DNA from 3 places in the Arthrobacter sp. 05L421 genome. Region 3 is predicted to be linked to each of the others. Evidence: riboswitches for the same ligand, from Rfam matches in the RefSeq annotation. Region 3 holds a riboswitch; each other region holds the start of a gene.
The links. Region 3 has a riboswitch for S-adenosylmethionine ahead of AC1DKQ_RS00120 (aminotransferase class V-fold PLP-dependent enzyme). Riboswitches for the same ligand answer to the same signal wherever they lie in the genome.
Positions count from the first base shown of each region.

Region 1: another riboswitch for S-adenosylmethionine. It lies ahead of AC1DKQ_RS08675 (DUF1737 domain-containing protein); the one in region 3 lies ahead of AC1DKQ_RS00120 (aminotransferase class V-fold PLP-dependent enzyme).
Region 2: another riboswitch for S-adenosylmethionine. It lies ahead of metX (homoserine O-acetyltransferase MetX); the one in region 3 lies ahead of AC1DKQ_RS00120 (aminotransferase class V-fold PLP-dependent enzyme).

Region 1 covers NZ_JBFTOC010000005.1:125,445-131,168, reverse strand. The annotation lists gene AC1DKQ_RS08695 (UDP-N-acetylglucosamine 1-carboxyvinyltransferase) at 1-717, shown strand, start outside; gene AC1DKQ_RS08690 (glutamate--cysteine ligase 2) at 839-2,038, shown strand; gene AC1DKQ_RS08685 (O-succinylhomoserine sulfhydrylase) at 2,102-3,310, opposite strand; gene AC1DKQ_RS08680 (rhodanese-like domain-containing protein) at 3,310-3,720, opposite strand; gene AC1DKQ_RS08675 (DUF1737 domain-containing protein) at 3,717-3,965, opposite strand; SAM riboswitch class IV at 4,086-4,201, opposite strand; gene AC1DKQ_RS08670 (ATP-grasp domain-containing protein) at 4,563-5,519, shown strand; gene AC1DKQ_RS08665 (hypothetical protein) at 5,565-5,724, opposite strand, start outside.
Region 2 covers NZ_JBFTOC010000004.1:204,376-210,099, reverse strand. The annotation lists gene AC1DKQ_RS07620 (bifunctional o-acetylhomoserine/o-acetylserine sulfhydrylase) at 1-1,223, shown strand, start outside; SAM riboswitch class IV at 1,364-1,479, shown strand; gene metX (homoserine O-acetyltransferase MetX) at 1,491-2,630, shown strand; gene AC1DKQ_RS07610 (MFS transporter) at 2,797-4,176, shown strand; gene AC1DKQ_RS07605 (LysR family transcriptional regulator) at 4,307-5,206, opposite strand; gene mmsB (3-hydroxyisobutyrate dehydrogenase) at 5,409-5,724, shown strand, end outside.
Region 3 covers NZ_JBFTOC010000001.1:22,728-28,451, reverse strand. The annotation lists gene AC1DKQ_RS00130 (Nramp family divalent metal transporter) at 1-20, opposite strand, end outside; gene AC1DKQ_RS00125 (class I SAM-dependent methyltransferase) at 154-915, opposite strand; gene AC1DKQ_RS00120 (aminotransferase class V-fold PLP-dependent enzyme) at 985-2,403, opposite strand; SAM riboswitch class IV at 2,439-2,552, opposite strand; gene AC1DKQ_RS00115 (glutamyl-tRNA reductase) at 2,630-4,123, opposite strand; gene hisN (histidinol-phosphatase) at 4,222-5,034, opposite strand; gene rsgA (ribosome small subunit-dependent GTPase A) at 5,112-5,724, opposite strand, start outside.

The DNA of each region.
Region 1 (5,724 bases), on a different contig from region 3:
TGCTTCTACCTGCAGATGCTCGGGGTGGAAATCGCGGGGGTTGGCACCACCACGCTGGAGATCACCGGCTGCCCGTCGATCGACGCCGACGTCGAATACTTCCCGTCCGAGGACCCGATTGAGGCGATGAGCCTCATCACCGCCGGCATCGTGACGAACTCGGAAGTCACAATCCGCCGGGTCCCGATTGAGTTCATGGAAATCGAACTCGCCACGCTCGAGCAGATGGGCCAGCGGCTCGAGGTCTCCGGGGAATACTTTGCCCGCAACGGCCGCACCCGCCTGGTGGACGTCACCACCAAGCCCTCGGAACTGCGGGCGCCGGAGGACAAAATCCACCCGATGCCTTTCCCTGGCCTGAACATCGACAACCTGCCCTTCTTCGCGGTGATCGCCGCCAACGCCCACGGCCAGACCATGATCCATGACTGGGTCTACGAGAACCGGGCCATCTACCTGACGGAACTGAACAAACTGGGCGCCCAGGTCCAGCTGCTCGATCCCCACCGGATTTATGTCAACGGCCCCACCAAGTGGCGTGCCGCCGAGGTGGGCTGCCCGCCGGCCCTCCGCCCCGCAGCCTGCCTGCTGCTGGCCATGCTGGCCGCCCGCGGGGTCTCGGAGCTGCGCAACATTTATGTCATTGAGCGCGGCTATGAGGATCTGGCCGAACGGCTCAACACCATCGGCGCGAAGATTGAGTATTTCCAAGACTGATTCCAGACCGGCCCAAGCGACGCGGGGTCACTCCATGCCCATCCGAAGGCGTGGGATGGGCGTGGAGTGACCCCGCGTCGGTGTAGGGGCGTTTCTGCCGATCCTGACGCACAATAGATTCATGCGCACGTTCGGCGTGGAGGAAGAACTGCTGATAGTGGACCCCGAATCGGGGATGTTGCTTGCCCTCGCCGACCTGATGTTGCCCAACCTGGTGCCGCCGAAGGAACCGGACACCGCCAGGATTCACGCGACAGAGAAACCGGTCCACGAGGGCGCAGACTTCAGCTACGAGCTCAAGCTCGAGCAGATCGAGACCCAGACGCATCCGTGCCTTGAGTACACGGAGCTGCTCCGGCAGCTCAGGCGGGGCCGGACCCTGGCGGACCAGGCCGCGCGGGCTCACGGCGGCCGCGTCGCAGCCCTGGCCACGTCGCCCCAAGGCTCCGCCACGCACCTGACGCCGAATCCACGCTACATGACCATGCAGCAACGCTTCGGGCTCACCGTCCGGAACCAACTGACCTGCGGCCTCCACGTCCACACCTATGTGGAGTCCCCGGAGGAGGGCGTGGCCGTGATGGACCGGATCCGCGACAAGCTTGCGGTGCTGATTGCAATCAGCGCGAATTCCCCGTTCTGGAACGGGGCCGAGACCGGATTCGAAAGCTACCGGACCCAGGCGTGGAACCGCTGGCCGGGGTCCGGTCCCACAATGATCTTCGGCAGCCTGCCCGTCTACCGCCGGGTGGTGACCCGGCTGGTGCAAAGCGGCGTCCTGATGGATGAGGGGATGGTCTATTTCGACGCGCGGCTGTGCCGGCAGCATCCCACCGTGGAGATCCGGGTCGCCGATGTGTGCCTGCGGGCCGAGGACGCTGCCCTGATTGCCGTCCTGGTGCGCGCCCTCGTGGAATCGGCGGTGCGGGAGTGGAACGACGGCGTCGACCCCGCACCGGTGCCCACACTGCTGCTGCGGATGGCCGCCTGGCAGGCCAGCAACTGCGGACTGCGCGGGGAGCTCCTGGACTTTGGAACCTTCACCCCTGCCCCGGCCGCGGACGTGGTCAGGGCACTGGTGGATTTCGTGGCCCCGGTGCTCGAGGAGCAGGGCGAGCTGGAGCTGGTGCGCGCGGGCGTCGAGCGGATCCTGGCGGAGGGCACCGGTTCGCAGCTGCAGCGCGGGCCGTTCCGGGCGGGCGGACTGCCCGCCGTCGTCGAACGGGCCGTCGAACTGACTACCCAGGGGGCCGCGCCGGGTACCGCCACCAAGGGACGGGCCGACGAGGGATCGCCCCTGGGCAGGGTTCGCCGGGGCTGACGGGGAGCCGGCAGCGCCAGATCTGCTTGAAGACTGGCCCTGAGCGCTAGACCTGTTTGAGCGCTAGACCTGTTTGAGCGCCTGGCCGAGGTCGCGGATCAAGTCCTCGACGTCCTCCAGGCCCACCGAAAGTCGGACCACGCCGTCGCTGAGCCCGATCGCCGCACGGCCTTCCAGGCCCATCGCGCGGTGCGTGGTAGTGGCCGGGTGCGTAATGAGCGTCTTGGCGTCGCCAAGGTTGTTGGAGATGTCGATGATCCGCAGCGCGTCCAGCAGCGCGAAGGCGGCCTGCTTCGCAGTTCGTCCCGGCGAAGGCGAAAGCTCCAGCGTAAGCACGGTCCCGCCGGCCTTCATCTGCTTCACCGCGAGGGGGTACTGCGGGTGGGACGGCAGCAGCGGGTACTTGACCCAACTGACCGCCGGCTGTCCCTCAAGCCATTCCGCCAGCCGCAGGGCAGAGGCCGAGGAATGGTTGACGCGCAGGGCCATGGTCTCCAGGCCCTTGGTGAGCACCCAGGCATTGAAGGCCGAGAGAGCCGGACCGGTGTGCCGCATGAGCTGCCTGACGGGCCCGTCAATGAATTCCTTGGTGCCCAGGATGGCGCCGCCCAGGACCCTGCCCTGGCCGTCGATGTGCTTGGTGCCGGAGTACACCACCACGTCCGCGCCGAGGTCTCCGCAACGCTGCAGCAGCGGGGTGGCGAAGACGTTGTCGACCACCACTGTGGCGCCGGCGGCATGCGCCAGTTCGCTCACGGCGGTGATGTCCACGATTTCCTGCATGGGGTTCGACGGCGACTCGAAGAACACCGCCGTGGTCGGCTCGGACAGCGCAGCCTGCCACTGCTCCAGGTCCGGTCCGTCCACGAAGACCGTCTCCACACCCCAGCGCGGCAGGATCTCGTTGAGGATCACGAAACAGGAGCCGAACAGTGAGCGGGCTGCGACGACGCGGTCGCCGGCAGCCAACAGCGCGCCCAGGGCAGTGAAGACGGCGGACATGCCGGACGCCGTCGCAAAACATGCCTCGGTTCCCTCGAGCAGCCGGAGCCGCTCCTGGAATGTCGCGACGGATGGGTTGCCGTAGCGGGAGTAGACGAAGCGCTCGTCCTCCCCAGTGAAGGCGCGCTCGGCGGCGGCCGCGGACTCGTAGACGAATCCTGAATTGAGGAAGATTGGCTCGGTGGTTTCCTGGAAGCCGGTGCGGTCCAGGCCGCCGCGGACAGCCTGGGTGTCGGCGGCCCAGCCGGAGGCGTCGGGATTGAACGTCACTAGATTTTTCCGAGGTTGGTGGGCAGGCCGCGGTTCTTCCAGCCGTTGACGGTGCGTTCGCCAAAGCGGTCGGTCTCGCCTTCGAAGCCCTCAAGAACGTTGTACGAGGTGTAGCCGGCGGCCGTCGCGGCCGTCGCGGCGGCGATCGACCGGGCACCGGAGCGGCACAGGAACACCAGTTCGACGGCGGTGTGCTCCGGTGCTTGCCGCTTTAGCTGTTCCACGAAGTGCGGATTCGGCGTGCCGCCGGCAAGGTTCCACTGGATGAAGAGCGGATCATTTTCTGCGGACTTGGTGTCCGGGATGCCGATGTGGGCCCATTCGCCCTCGGTCCGGACATCCACCAGAATGGCTCCCGCCTCAAGCTTGGCCCACGCCTCAGTAGGGCTGAGGTCTCCTGCGTAGCTCATGCGTGCCCCTCGAATGCCCCAACAGCGTCAAACTCGTCGGCGTCGAGCTCATCAACCGCATTGGCCACGGCGGCGTCCGCGCTCGCAATGGCAGCCGGCAGCACCAGCGCCTGCGCCACGATCACGGTGCTGCCGTTGAAGCTGGCGGCGGGGCTTCCATGCAGGACGTAGCCCTCGGCCAATGCGGCCGACACGCGCTCACAAAAGGCGCGGTCATCCGCACCGGTGAACAGGCGGTAGGCCAGCCTTTCCTCGCCGGCGGGGGCTGCGCTGGTTGCTGCACGGGTGGCTGTGTCTGGGGCGGCGGATGAACTGAGTATTTCGGGTACAGCGGGTGTTGACGTGTCGGGCACGACGGATCTCCTCTTTCACGCTTGCAGCTCGAATGGTCGATATGCCGAGTATTCACCTGAGGCACCCCGCCGCGAAAAGGGAGGGTTGCCGACCGGCCAGTCAGGGCTTGGCGCCGGTTCTCATTACTCCCCAAAAACGTAACACCAACGACGTCGGCCCGCACGGCCGCCGTCGTCATGTTCCGTAACCGGGCCACGCCCGACAGCCTGTGCCGGCCGGCGGACCGTATGCGTGCCTCAGGCAAGTAGTAGCGGGCTCCAACTTCGGGTATTGCCCACTCGTGTGTGCGCGGACGATTCGCCGTCTACTAGGGGAATGGTCCTGCGTGTCGGCGCGAGTTGCGGCAGATCCGGGCAGTCCGTCAATCGAGCAGTCCGTCAATCAGCAGTCCGTAAATCGAGTCGTCCGTCAACAAGCCTATGAATCGGTGGCCGGAACCGTCGGAGCCGCAGCAGCGGCCCCGCCGGTGACGGCGGAATGGAGCAATTGTGGGCCCGCGCATACTGGTTACCGGGATAGCAAGCGCCGCCGGCCGTACGGTCGCGGCCCAACTCGAAGCCCGCGGCCTTCCGTATCTGGGCTCCGACGCCCGCGCCGACACTCGCCAGGCGGAGGCTGCTCCCTCCGCAGCCGCGGCCAGGCTCTTGCCCGCGACGGACCCGGACATGATCCTGGACCTGCGCCGGCTGGTGGATCGCGAAGCCATCAACGTCATCATTCCGACCCTCACCGTGGAACTTCCGGTCCTGGCCGCAGCCCGTGCCGGATTCGCCCAGGACGTGCGGATCATCGTGGGCGACCCTGCCGCGGTGGCGCTCGCCAACGACAACCTGTTTACCACCTGGGCGTTGCAGGCAGCCGGCATTCCGGTGCCCCGGTTCGGCGTTCCGGGCGACCTCGCTGCCGCGCCGGCATCCCTAGCCGGCCTCAGCGGTCCCGTGGTGGTCAAGCCGCGGGTCTTCGAAGGCTCCCGTGGGGTCCACGTGCTGGCCGGAACGGCCTCCGTCACCTGGAAGAACATGCCCGCGGGGCAGCTTGTCCAGGAGTTCATCCCGGGCGCCGACTATGTCTGCCTGGTGTTTGGCACCCCGGCACGCAACGCGATGGCGCCAGTGGCGGTGGTCCTGGAGAAGACCAGGACTCCGTATGGACGCGCCGGCAGCGACGAGGTAAGTCGCAGGGTGCCCGCCAGCGAGGCCGGGGACGTACGGAAGCTGGGCCTGGCCGCCGTCCGCACGCTCGGGCTGACCGGGCCAGTCCAGGTCCAGATCCGCCGCCGCGCGGACGGAACCCCTGTGGTGCTGGGAGTCTGCGCGACCCTCGGGGAGAACAGTACGTGGGCCCCGGAAATGCTCGACGCCGTACTGGCAACCTTCATGCTCCCGGCGTTCAACCCCGCCTCGTTCCGGCGGTGCCCGGCAATTCCAGCGGACGCCCTGGGGTGAGGACCAGCACGCCTGGCCCCGGCCCCGCCCCCGACCATGGTCCGGTCAGTGCGTGATGAGATGGGACCCATGTCCAGGCCGGCGCGGGCTGCCGGCCTGGCTCCTGAACAAGCCGATCAGCCCAACGGTCAGTGCCGTCGCCAGGAAGAGGATCAGCCGCACGGTACCTGCCAGGAGCATGAGCAGCACTAATCCGAAAATAAGG
Region 2 (5,724 bases), on a different contig from region 3:
CGACGTCGTTCGTGTTCCCGAGCGCCGAAAGCGCCGCGAACCGCTTCGCGCTGGCCGAACTCGCCCCCATCTACACCCGGATCGGCAACCCCACCCAGGACGCCGTGGAACAGCGCGTGGCCAGCCTGGAAGGCGGCCTCGCGGCCCTGCTGCTCAGCTCCGGCCAGGCGGCGGAGACCTTCGCGATCCTCAACATCGCCGAGGCCGGGGACCACGTGGTGGCCAGCCCCAGCCTGTACGGCGGGACCTATAACCTGCTGGCCCACACGCTGAAGAAGTTCGGCATCTCCGTGACGTTCGTGGAGGACCCGGACAATCTGGAGCAGTGGCGCGACGCCGTCCGGCCCAACACCAAGCTGTTCTTCGGCGAAGTGGTCTCCAACCCCCGCCAGGACGTCCTGGACATCGAGGGCGTCTCCCGTGTGGCGCACGAGGCCGGGGTGCCGCTGATCGTCGACAACACGCTCTCCACCCCGTACCTGATCCGGCCGATCGAGTGGGGCGCGGACATCGTGGTCCACTCCGCCACCAAGTACCTCGGCGGTCACGGCGCCGCGATCGCCGGCGTGATCGTGGACTCCGGCAACTTCGACTTCGGCAAGGACCCGGGGCGGTTCCCCGGCTTCAACACCCCGGACCCCACCTACAACGGCCTGGTCTACGCCCGAGACCTCGGTGCGGACGGCGCGCTGGGCGCGAACCTTTCGTACATCCTCAAGGCCCGCGTCCAGCTCCTGCGCGATCTCGGCTCCGCCGTGTCCCCGTTCAACGCGTTCCTCATCGCCCAGGGCATTGAGACCCTGAGCCTGCGCGTCGAACGCCACGTGGCCAACGCCACCACGGTGGCGAAGTGGCTGGAGGCGAGGGACGACGTCGAATCGGTTGCCTACGCCGGGCTGCCGTCCAGCCCCTGGTACGAGCGCGGCCGCAAGTACGGGCCCAAGGGAACCGGCGCCGTCGTGGCATTCAACATCGCCGGGGGAGCCGAGGCCGGCAAGCGGTTCGTCGATGCCCTCGAACTGCACTCGCACGTCGCGAACATCGGCGACGTCCGTTCCCTGGTGATCCACCTGGCCTCGACCACCCACAGCCAGCTCTCGCCCGAGCAGCAGACCATCGCCGGCGTGAATCCCGGCCTGGTGCGGCTCTCCGTGGGCCTGGAGCACATTGACGACATCCTCTCGGATCTCGACGCCGGATTCCGCGCGGCCAAGTCCGCCTGAGTTAAGCCAGATAAACCTGACGGCCGGCCGCCGGCCTCCCTTGAACGGGACGGCCGGCGGGGGGCTGTCTGATCGCCGGGCTGTCACATGGAAGTCACAATCTTCGTGATTTCCGCACCCTCTTTCGTAGACTCGTACCAGGTCATGAGTGCCAGCGACAGCCCCGGCTTGCTGGCCGGCAACCCTCCTTTTGCGGCGGGGTGCCCCGGGTGAGGACCTGGCCTGCCGGTCAGCTGACGGCAGGCAAGCGCGAAGTTAGGTCCTCACATGACGATTGCCGTCACCCGCACGGGTGTTCCTGAAACCAAGCCATCCCGCAACCCGGACGGAACCGTCCAGTACGTCAGGATCGGTGACCTGCAGCTCGAATCAGGGATTCCGCTGCCGGATGTGGTCCTCGCCTACGAGACGTGGGGGACCCTGAACGATGACGCGTCCAATGCCGTCCTCATCGAACACGCCCTGACGGGCGACACGCACGTGACCCGCGGCCACAGCGAAGAGCCCGGTTGGTGGGAACAGCTCGCCGGGCCCGGGGCCCCCGTGGACACGGACAAGTACTTCGTCGTTTCAATCAACATCCTGGGCGGCTGCCACGGATCCACGGGACCCTCCACGCGGGCCCCGGACGGGCGCCCCTGGGGATCGCGGTTCCCGCTCGTCACCCTGCGGGACACCGCCGCCGCCGAGGCGCGGCTGGCCGACGCCCTGGGCATCGGCAGATGGTACGCCGTGCTGGGCGGCTCCCTCGGCGGCGCGCGCGCCCTTGAATGGGCCGTCACGTTCCCCGGCCGGGTCCGGCGCTGCGCCGTGATTTCCGTCGGCGCCAGCAGCACAGCCGAACAGATTGCCTTCGCGCAGGCCCAGACCCTGGCCATCCGCCAGGACCCCCACTTCAACGGCGGAAACTACTACGGCGGCCCGGAACCCGAAGCAGGGCTCGCCCTCGCCCGCCGCATCGCGCACATCACCTACCGCTCCGCAGCCGAACTGGACGGCAGGTTTGGCCGGAACGCGCAGGAGCCGGAGGCGCCCCTGGAAGCCGGATCGCTGGCCGGGCGCGGGCGCTACCAGGTGGAGAGCTACCTGGACCACCAGGGCAACAAGCTGGTCCGGCGCTTCGACGCGAACAGCTACATCGCCATTACCGAGGCCCTCATGAGCCACGATGTCTGCAGGGGGCGCGGAAGCCTCGAGGAGGCCCTGGCCCCGGCCACCGCCGAGTTCCTGGTGGCGGCCGTGGACTCGGACCGCTTGTATTTCCCGGCCCAGTCCCGTCAACTGGCCGAGGCCCTGCCCGGGCGCCCGGAAGTGCACATCATTGAAGCGCCCATCGGCCACGACGGTTTCCTGACCGAAATCGGCCAGCTCAGCGGCCAGCTGCGGGAGGCCTTCTTCGACCACTAGGCGCGACCTCTTGTGCATTTTTGCAGACGCGCTCTGCACTAATGGCTGTTGAGGCTCAGGGCGGGAGCGTCCATACTCATGGGGAATGACGCCATGTGCCCTAAGTCACGTGCGTCCTCAGCCCAATGGTCCACAGGGTGTCGACGGAGACACCGAAGGAGTCACGATGAGTACGGAAAACGCCGCAAGGCGCGCTGAAGAAACGGACGTCAAATCGTCCGGCCTGAAGAAGGTTGTCACGGCCTCCATGGCCGGCACCGTGGTTGAGTGGTACGAGTTCTTCCTCTACGCTTCCGCCGCCACCCTGGTCTTCGGCAAGCTGTTCTTTCCCAATTCCGGTTCGGAGTTGGACGGCATCATTGCCGCGTTCGTCACCTACGCGGTCGGCTTTATTGCCCGCCCCATCGGTGGCATCGTCTTCGGCCACTTCGGCGATAAGTTCGGCCGCAAGCAGCTGCTCCAGCTGAGCATCATCCTTGTCGGTGTTGCCACCTTCGCTATGGGCTGCCTGCCGACCTTCCAGCAGATCGGCTACTGGGCCCCGGCGCTCTTGGTCTTCCTGCGCTTCGTCCAGGGCTTCGCCGTCGGCGGTGAGTGGGGCGGCGCAGTCCTCCTCGTGGCTGAGCACAGCCCGAGCAAGTCGCGCGGATTCTGGGCCAGCTGGCCTCAGTCGGCGGTTCCGATGGGCAACCTTCTCGCCACCGGTGTGCTGTTCACCCTGTCCGCCACGCTGTCATCCGCGGAGTTCCTCAGCTGGGGCTGGCGTGTGGCCTTCTGGCTCTCCGCTGTGATCGTGATCGTCGGCTACTACATCCGCACTAAAGTCCAGGACGCCCCGATCTTCCTGGAAGCCCGCAAAGAGGTCACCGTTGAGAACAAGGGCTACGGCGTCGCCGAGGTCTTCCGCCGCTACCCGCGTGGCGTCTTCACCGCGATGGGTCTGCGATTCGCGGAGAACATCCTCTACTACCTTGTGGTCACGTTCTCCATTACCTACCTGAAGGTCGTGGTCCAGACGGACACCTCGCGGATCCTGCTGCTGCTGCTCGTGGCGCACCTGGTCCACTTCGTCGTGATCCCTTTGGTCGGCAAGCTCTCGGACAACGTCGGCCGCAAGCCTGTCTACATGGCCGGCGCTGTCCTCGGTGGTACCTGGGGCTTCTTCGCCTTCCCGATGATGGACACCAAGAACGACCTCGTCATCCTCGCCGCGATCACCATCGGTCTGCTGTTCCACTCTCTGATGTATGCCGGCCAGCCGGCCATCATGGCCGAGATGTTCCCGACCCGGATGCGCTACTCCGGTGTCTCGCTGGGCTACCAGGTCACCTCGATCGTGGCCGGTTCGCTGGCTCCGATCATCGCCGTCGCGTTGCTGAGCCAGTACAAGTCCTCCACGCCGGTGGCGATTTACCTCCTCGGCGCCTGCCTGGTAACGATGGTGGCCGTGTTCTTCCTCAAGGAGACCCGCGGTATTTCGCTGCACGACGTCGACGCCGCCGACGCCCAGGGCACTGCCGACCTGCTGGCCGCAGGCAAGAAGTAAGCTCGAATCAACACACCAACAGCCCGGGCCCCGCACTGCGGGGCCCGGGCTGTTGCCGTTTGTGCCAGCCGATCCGCAATTGACGACCCCCGCGAAGGCGGGCAGCCGCCTTAAACGCAGCGTGCCCGGCTCAGCCGGCCAGCACGTCCTGGCGCTCCCGGATTTCGCCGCGGATCGCCTCCAGCACGGCACGGACGGGGGCTGAACGCAGCGCCTCGGGCCGGGCCACGGCCCAGATGGGCAGCTGGCGCTGGAAGTCGTCCGGCAGGACGGGCAGGAAGTCGGACCTGCCCGCCACCAGAAAGTTGGGGAGCAGGCCTATCCCGGCGCCCCGCCGGACGGCCTCCAGCTGGGCGAAGACGCTGGTGGCCTGGAAGCTGGAGCGCGGCACCGGCAGCTGCGTGGAGCGGTGCCCCAGCTCGGCCACCTGGAGCGCCGATTCCACGTAGGAGACGAAGCCGTGCTGCCGGACGTCGTCGAGTGTTGCCGGCAGCCCGTGCTCCTGCGCATATCCGGGACTGGCGTACAGCCTGAGGAAATAGTTGCTCAGGAAGATGGCCTGGGCGTTTGCTGTGTCCATGTTGCCCACCACCACTTCCAGGTCCACGCCGGAGCGGTTTTGGCTCGCCTTGCGTGTGGCGCTGAGCAACTCGACGTTGAGCAGCGGGTTCGCCCGCTGCAGCCGCACGAGCGCCGGGGCCAGGAATTCGGCGCCGAAGCCGTCCGGGGTGCTGATCCGGACAAGGCCGGAGACCACATCGCCGGAACGGGCAATGCTGCTGGACAGGGCACCGAGAGTGTCCTCGATGGCCTCCGCCGCCGCGACGGCCTGGCTGCCGAGCTCGGTCAGCTCCCAACCGTGCGGGCTGCGCTCCAGGGTCCGACCGCCGAGCTGCTTGTCCAGGGCCAGGACGCGGCGGGAAATGGTGGTGTGGGTGGTGCCAAGCGTCTCCGCGACCGCGTTAAACCGACCCAGGCGTGCCACGGTCAGCAGGATCAGCAGGTCATCGGGGCTGGGAAGCCGACGCAAGTCCACGTTTGTCCCTCCTCAGCGAGTGTGTCGTGAACGGATACGGGGAGCCGGCACAGACTGTGTGCATTTGTGCACATGGCATCTGTGATTTTTTCCCTTGATTGCACTCTATCAGCGGTGTGATGCTGGACACTGGGACGCCGGGTTCCGGCCTTCGGGCCGGCCTCCCGGCAGCACATCAAGCAAAGGAGCTTAAGTTATGGCAGTCATCGCCTGGATCGGACTCGGAAACATGGGCGGGTCCATGTCCGTCAACCTCTCAAACGCCGGACATGAGGTCCGCGGTTTCGACCTCAACACCGCAGCAGTTGCCGCTGCCGAGGCCGGGGGAGTCAAGGCCGCCGGCAGCATCGCCGAGGCCGTCGCCGGCGCCGACGTCGTCTTCACCATGCTCCCCAAGGGCGAGCACGCCCGCGCCGTGTACCTTGGTGAGGACGGCGTCCTGGCCCACGCGGACACCCGGACATTGCTGGTGGATTCCTCCACGATCGATATTGCCTCCGCTCAGGCCCTGC
Region 3 (5,724 bases):
TGGCCCCTTACATCCAGCACTGCCAGCTCCCGTGAATGGCGCGTCTGCGTTGACGCGATGATCGGTACCGGCCCGAAAAGCGCCCGGTTCAAAGTTTCGCATGCCTACAAGCGATTATTAGGCATACCGAAACAATATGCCCCGGCCGGGGCCTTACGCAATCCGGAAGGCCCGCCACGTCTGGGTCAGGTAGGGCAGCCGGAGCACTGCGCCTGGGGCATGGCCCAGATGCTCGTGCAGGTACCAGTCGAGGTTGGACATTACTTTGGCCCGGGTGGAATCCGATGCCGCGAGGTAGTAGCTGCGGGACTTGGTCAGCTCCTGGATGTCCGCCGTGGTGACCGAATCCTCCCACCGGGTCAGGTGGCTCTCCAGCCCGGTGAACTCGGAACCCACGGGCGGGCGGAAGTGCGGTTTGTGGACGTCCCCGGCGTGCATGATGCGCGAGAGCCGGTGCACCCAGGGCACAGCGGTGTCCAGTTGGTTCCAGATCAGGCCCAGCACGCCGTGCGGCCGCAGGATCCGGGCAATCTCGGTGCTCGCCAGGCGGGGATCGCACCAGTGCCATGCCTGGGCGACCGTGACGAGATCGAACGTCTCCGGCGGCAGGCCCGTGTCCTCGGCGCTGCCCTCGATGGCGGTGACCTCCGGCAGGGTGCGGCGCAACTGCTCCAGCATGTCGGCCGAGGGATCAACGGCCACCGTATGCAGGCCGCGGGCCGCCAGAAGCGCAGTGAACTTGCCGGTGCCGGCGCCGATGTCCGCGGCATCCTTGGCCCCCGCCGGGATCAGCCAGTCGGCCGACTCCTGCGGATACCCCGGGCGGACGCGTTCGTAGTGCTCGCCGCCGTCCTGGAAACTTTGGCCGAGTTCCTGGCGCCGCTCACTGTGGAGCTTGGGCCCGCCGCTTGCCACGTGCGCTCTCCTTCGGGAAGGTACTGCTGGTTTCAGATACCTTTCGAATTTACCGCACGGGCGCCGTGCCTAGTCCTCCGTGCAGGGCGCGGCACCGGCGGTGCCCGGGGTGTTCGGGGCCCAGTGGGGGTAGCTGCGGGTATCGTTGGCCGGCACCCAGCGGCCGGCGTCCACCACGTAGTCCCAGCCGAGTCCGTTCTGCCGCAACTGCTGCAGGCCGGCGAGCAGGCGCTCGGCATCCTCCAGCCGTGAGCCGAGGCCGAAGCTGGCCCGCAAGGAGCCGGCGGGCAGGCCGAGCCGCTTGAGCAGCGGGTGGGCGCAGAAGCGCCCGTCGCGCAGGCCAATGCCGTGTTCGGCCGACAGGTAGGCGGCCACCAGCCCGGCGTCGTAGCCTTCCACGGAAAAGTTCACGACGCCGATGGTGCCGGTGCCCGGCAAGTCGCCTCCGGGGGAAGAAGCGGTGGACGAATCGGCAAAAATCCGGTGCACGGTCACGCCGTCGATGCCCTGCAGGCCCTCGACGAGGAAGGACCGGATGGCGTCCTCGTGGGCCTGCCACTGTTCCGGGTCCAGGGCTGCGATCACCTGGGTGGCGCGGGCCAGCGCGGCCGCACCGAGGACGTTCGGCGAGCCGCCCTCGTGCCGGGCGGGTCCGGTGGTCCAGCTGACGGAGTCGAGCCGGGCGTCGCGGACTGCGCCGCCGCCGGCCAGGTGCGGGGTGCCGGCGTCGAGCCAGTCCGTCCGGCCCACCAGCACGCCGGTGCCGAACGGGGCGTACAGCTTGTGCCCCGAGAAGGCGAGGTAGTCGACGTCGTCCGCGGTGATGTCGATCCGCCGGTGCGGGGCCAGCTGTGCGGCGTCGACAACGATCCTGGCGCCGTACTCGTGCGCCAGGGCGGCGAGGGTCCGGATCGGCAGGATTTCCCCCGTGACATTGGAAGCGCCGGTGACGGCAAGCAGGCTGACGCCGCCGCGCGCGAGCTCGTCCCGCAGGCGGTCCACGGTGGCCGCGAGGGTGGGGGCAGCGACGACGCTGCGGTGCGGGACACTCTGCCAGGGCAGGAGGTTGGCGTGGTGCTCGATGTCGAGATACAGGACCTCGCCCGTGGGCCGGCCGTCACGGAGCGGCAGGCAGCCGGCCAGCAGGTTCAGGGAATCGGTGGTGTTGCGGGTGAAGATCACGGAATCGTCCGCCCGGCCGCCCACGAAGTCCCGCACGATGTCCCGGGCATTCTCGTAGACGGACGTGCTGATCTGCGATGCGTAGCCGGCGCCGCGGTGCACGCTCGCGTAGTAAGGCAGGATTTCGTTCAAGTAGGCCGAGACCACGGACAGGGCCGGGGCGGAGGCGCCGTAGTCGAGGTTGGCGTAGCGGGCATGGCCGCCTGTGATCAGCGGGGCCTGGATTTCGGCCCCGGTGACGGCCGCCAGCGGGCGGCCCGCGAGGGCGTGAAATTCGGGGGCAGCGGGAAAAATGGCAGTTGTCATGGGACCTCACTCGACCAGGACCCCCACATCGTGGGAATCCGCGCTTGCCGGGTCCGTTCCGGACCGGCCAGGTCGTCACCCGGGGCACCCCACCGCGTCTGGAGGGTTGCCGGCCAGCAAACCGGGGTTTAGCGCTGGCACTCGTGACCTGCATCGAGCGTAGGACATACGCGCAGCCGGGGAAAAGGCGGTCACCGATTGTGAAGCGGATTGTTACGGACCAGGGCTACGGAGCCGCCGTGACACCATCCAAGGACGGCACTGTGACGCGGCGCGCCGGGCAGGCTCCCGGGCATCCGCCGCGCGGATCGGCCCCGCCGCACGCTCTCATCCCAGACTCCGCCTCCCTCAATTCCCAAGTCGGCCGCCTCAAGCCGACCACAGTGGCGGTCCCGGGGCTCCGGCCGCCAGCGGGCTGGACGCTGAGGCCGAACAGGGCTTCCAGCGCAGCCGCGTAGTCGTGCTGGCGGCCGTCCGTGGCCAGTTCCCTGGCGCGGACCGTGGGGAGGTGAAGCAGCCGGCGGACCAGCCGGCGCATCGCGAGGTTCACATCCTCTGCCTGGGCGCCGCGCCCATGTTGCTTCATGGTGCGCTCCACTTCGGCCTCGAGGACCTGCTGGACGTGCCGGCGCAGGGCCACGATGGCGGCGTCGACTGCGCGCAGTTCCTCTCGATCTTCGAAACGGTGCGCCGCCTGCCGGACCATTGTGCGGGCGAGGCGGAGCGCCTCGGAGTCCGCAGGGGGAGCCGCGGATCGCACTGAATCCAGGGTGATCAGTTCAATGCCCGGCAGATCCGCCACGTGGGGGTCGAAGTCATGGCTCAGAGCGAGATCGACGACGGTGAGGGCACGGCCACTGCCACCTCTCCACTGCGCCAGTTGGCCGGCAGCGATGCGCGTCTCCGTGCCGCTGCAGCCAATCAGTATGTCTGCCCGGGCAACAGCGGCGGGCAGCACCTGTGCCGTCAGCGCCGTGCCACCCCTGCTTGCCACAAAGGCCTCCGCGCGGCCGGATTGGGAGAAGACGGAAATGGTGGGGCATCGTTTGCTCCTGAGGATCTCCGCGACGCACGCGGCGTAGGAACCGGTGCCGAAGAGGACTACGGAAGCATCAGTCAGGGACGGGTACGCGACTCCGGCAGTGGCCAGTTCAAGGGCCACCGATGCTATGGACCTGCTGGCGCTGCTGAGCGTGGTCCGCGCCCCCACGTCCCTGCCCGTGCGGGAGGCCTCCTGAAACAGCCGGACCAAAAGCCCGCTCGCAGTACCTGCGGCTTGTGCTTCAGCGAGGGCGCGGCGGACCTGGCCGGCGACTTGACGCTCACCCACCACAACGGAGTTTAGGCCGGCTGCAACGGCGAAGAGATGCTCCGCCGCGGACGCGCCAGACGAGTGTTCGAACAGGGACGCAAGCCGGACGGCGGGCAGGCCCGTGCAGAGGCGGACCGTACCCAGGGCAACGGTGCAGGCGGCATCTACATGGTCCCTGGACGCCACCTCGCAGTAGATCTCGAAGCGGCTGCAGGTGGACACGACCACGGCTCCGGACACGGCGGAACTGCTGGCGAGCAGATGTTGGCCCAGCTCCGAGGAGACGGCCTGGAGCCGGGCGGCGGACTCAATGTCCAGGTCCCGGTACTTCGCAACCAGGACCAGTAGAACCGGACCGACGCCGACGTCGGGGGTTTCGGGATCCTTGGGGTGAACCGATCCAGACATGGCTGCCCTCCTGCCACTCGATGCCCGCTCCACGCCTTGACGGCAGCGAAGCTGGGGACAGCGTCGTACAGCGGCCCTTGGGAATCCTTGAGGGGGGCCTAGAGGAGGTCGTCGAGGTCGGGGTTGAGCCGCTTGAGGACTTCTGAGTGGAGGATGGAGTTGGTGGCGAGGGCGTTGCCGCCGAAGGGGCCGTCCTCGCCCTCGAGCGAGGTGAAGCGGCCGCCGGCCTCGGTAACGATCGGCACCAGGGCCGCCATGTCGTAGAGGTTCAGCTCAGGCTCGCAGGCGATATCCACGGCACCCTCGGCCACGAGGCAGTAGGACCAGAAGTCGCCGTAGGCACGGGTGCGCCAGACTTCCTCGGTGAGGCCCAGGAACTCGTCCAGGTTCCCGCGCTGCTTCCAGCCGCCCAGGCTGGAGTAGGACAGCGAGGCGTCCTCGAGGTTGGAGACGTTGGAGACCTTCAGCCGTGTGGCGGCGGCGAGCGAGCGGCCTGTGTAGGCGCCCGCACCCTTGGCGGCCCACCAGCGTTTGCCCAGCGCCGGCGCGCTGACGACGCCGACCACCGGCTCGCCCTCATCGACGAGGGCGATCAGGGTGGCCCAGACCGGGACGCCGCGGACAAAGTTCTTGGTGCCATCGATCGGGTCAATGATCCAGCGGCGGGAGCCATGGCCAGAACTGCCGAATTCTTCGCCCAGGACCGCGTCGCGCGGCCGGGACCGGGAGAGCTGGCCACGGATGGCCTCCTCGGCGGACTTGTCGGCATCGGTGACGGGCGTCAGGTCCGGCTTCGTCTCGATCCGAAGGTCGAGCGCCTTGAAGCGGCTCATGGTCTGGGAGTCGACCGAATCTGCCAGGACATGGGCAAGGCGCAGGTCATCGTTGTAGCTTGAAGCGGGTTGGCTCATGGTTCCAAACTACCGGCAAACCGGGCTGCCGGGCGGGAGGCCGCGGCCCGGCGCCGAAGGTCCTACTGCGGGGCCGGCTAGGAGACGGTGCCCAGTTCCTTGGTTTCCTGCGCTTCCATCCGCGGGTCTGTGCCCAGCAGCCGGCGCAGGGACGCGAGCCTGGCGGGTCCGGAGGGCCCGGCATGCCCGGCGGCAACCCACTTGTCGACGCCGCAGTTGACGGCGGTGGCGTCGTGCTTGCAGCCGCGTTCGCAGTCGTCGGTGCCCGGTTCCAGGTCCGGGAAGGAGCGGAGGATCCGGTCCGGGTCCACATGGGCCAGCCCGAAGGACCGGATGCCGGGGGTGTCGATGATCCAGCTGCCGGCCGGGGCATCGTTGACTTTGAGCGCCAGCGCGGAGGACGACGTGTGCCGGCCGCGGCCCGTGACCGCGTTGACGCCTCCCGTGGCCCGCTCGGCCCCGGTCAGGGCGTTGACCATGGTGGACTTGCCGACGCCGGAATGGCCCAGCATCACGGTGACCTTGCCGTCGAGGTAGTTGCGCAGCTGGGACACCGCGTCCTTGTCGAGCCGTGCGGAGAGCCCGTCGTCGGAGCGGGCGTCGATGCCGGAAGCGGCGGAGTCTGCGGTCTTGGAGATGATGACGGGGAAATCGAGATGCTGGTAATTGGACAACAGCTCGGCGGGATCC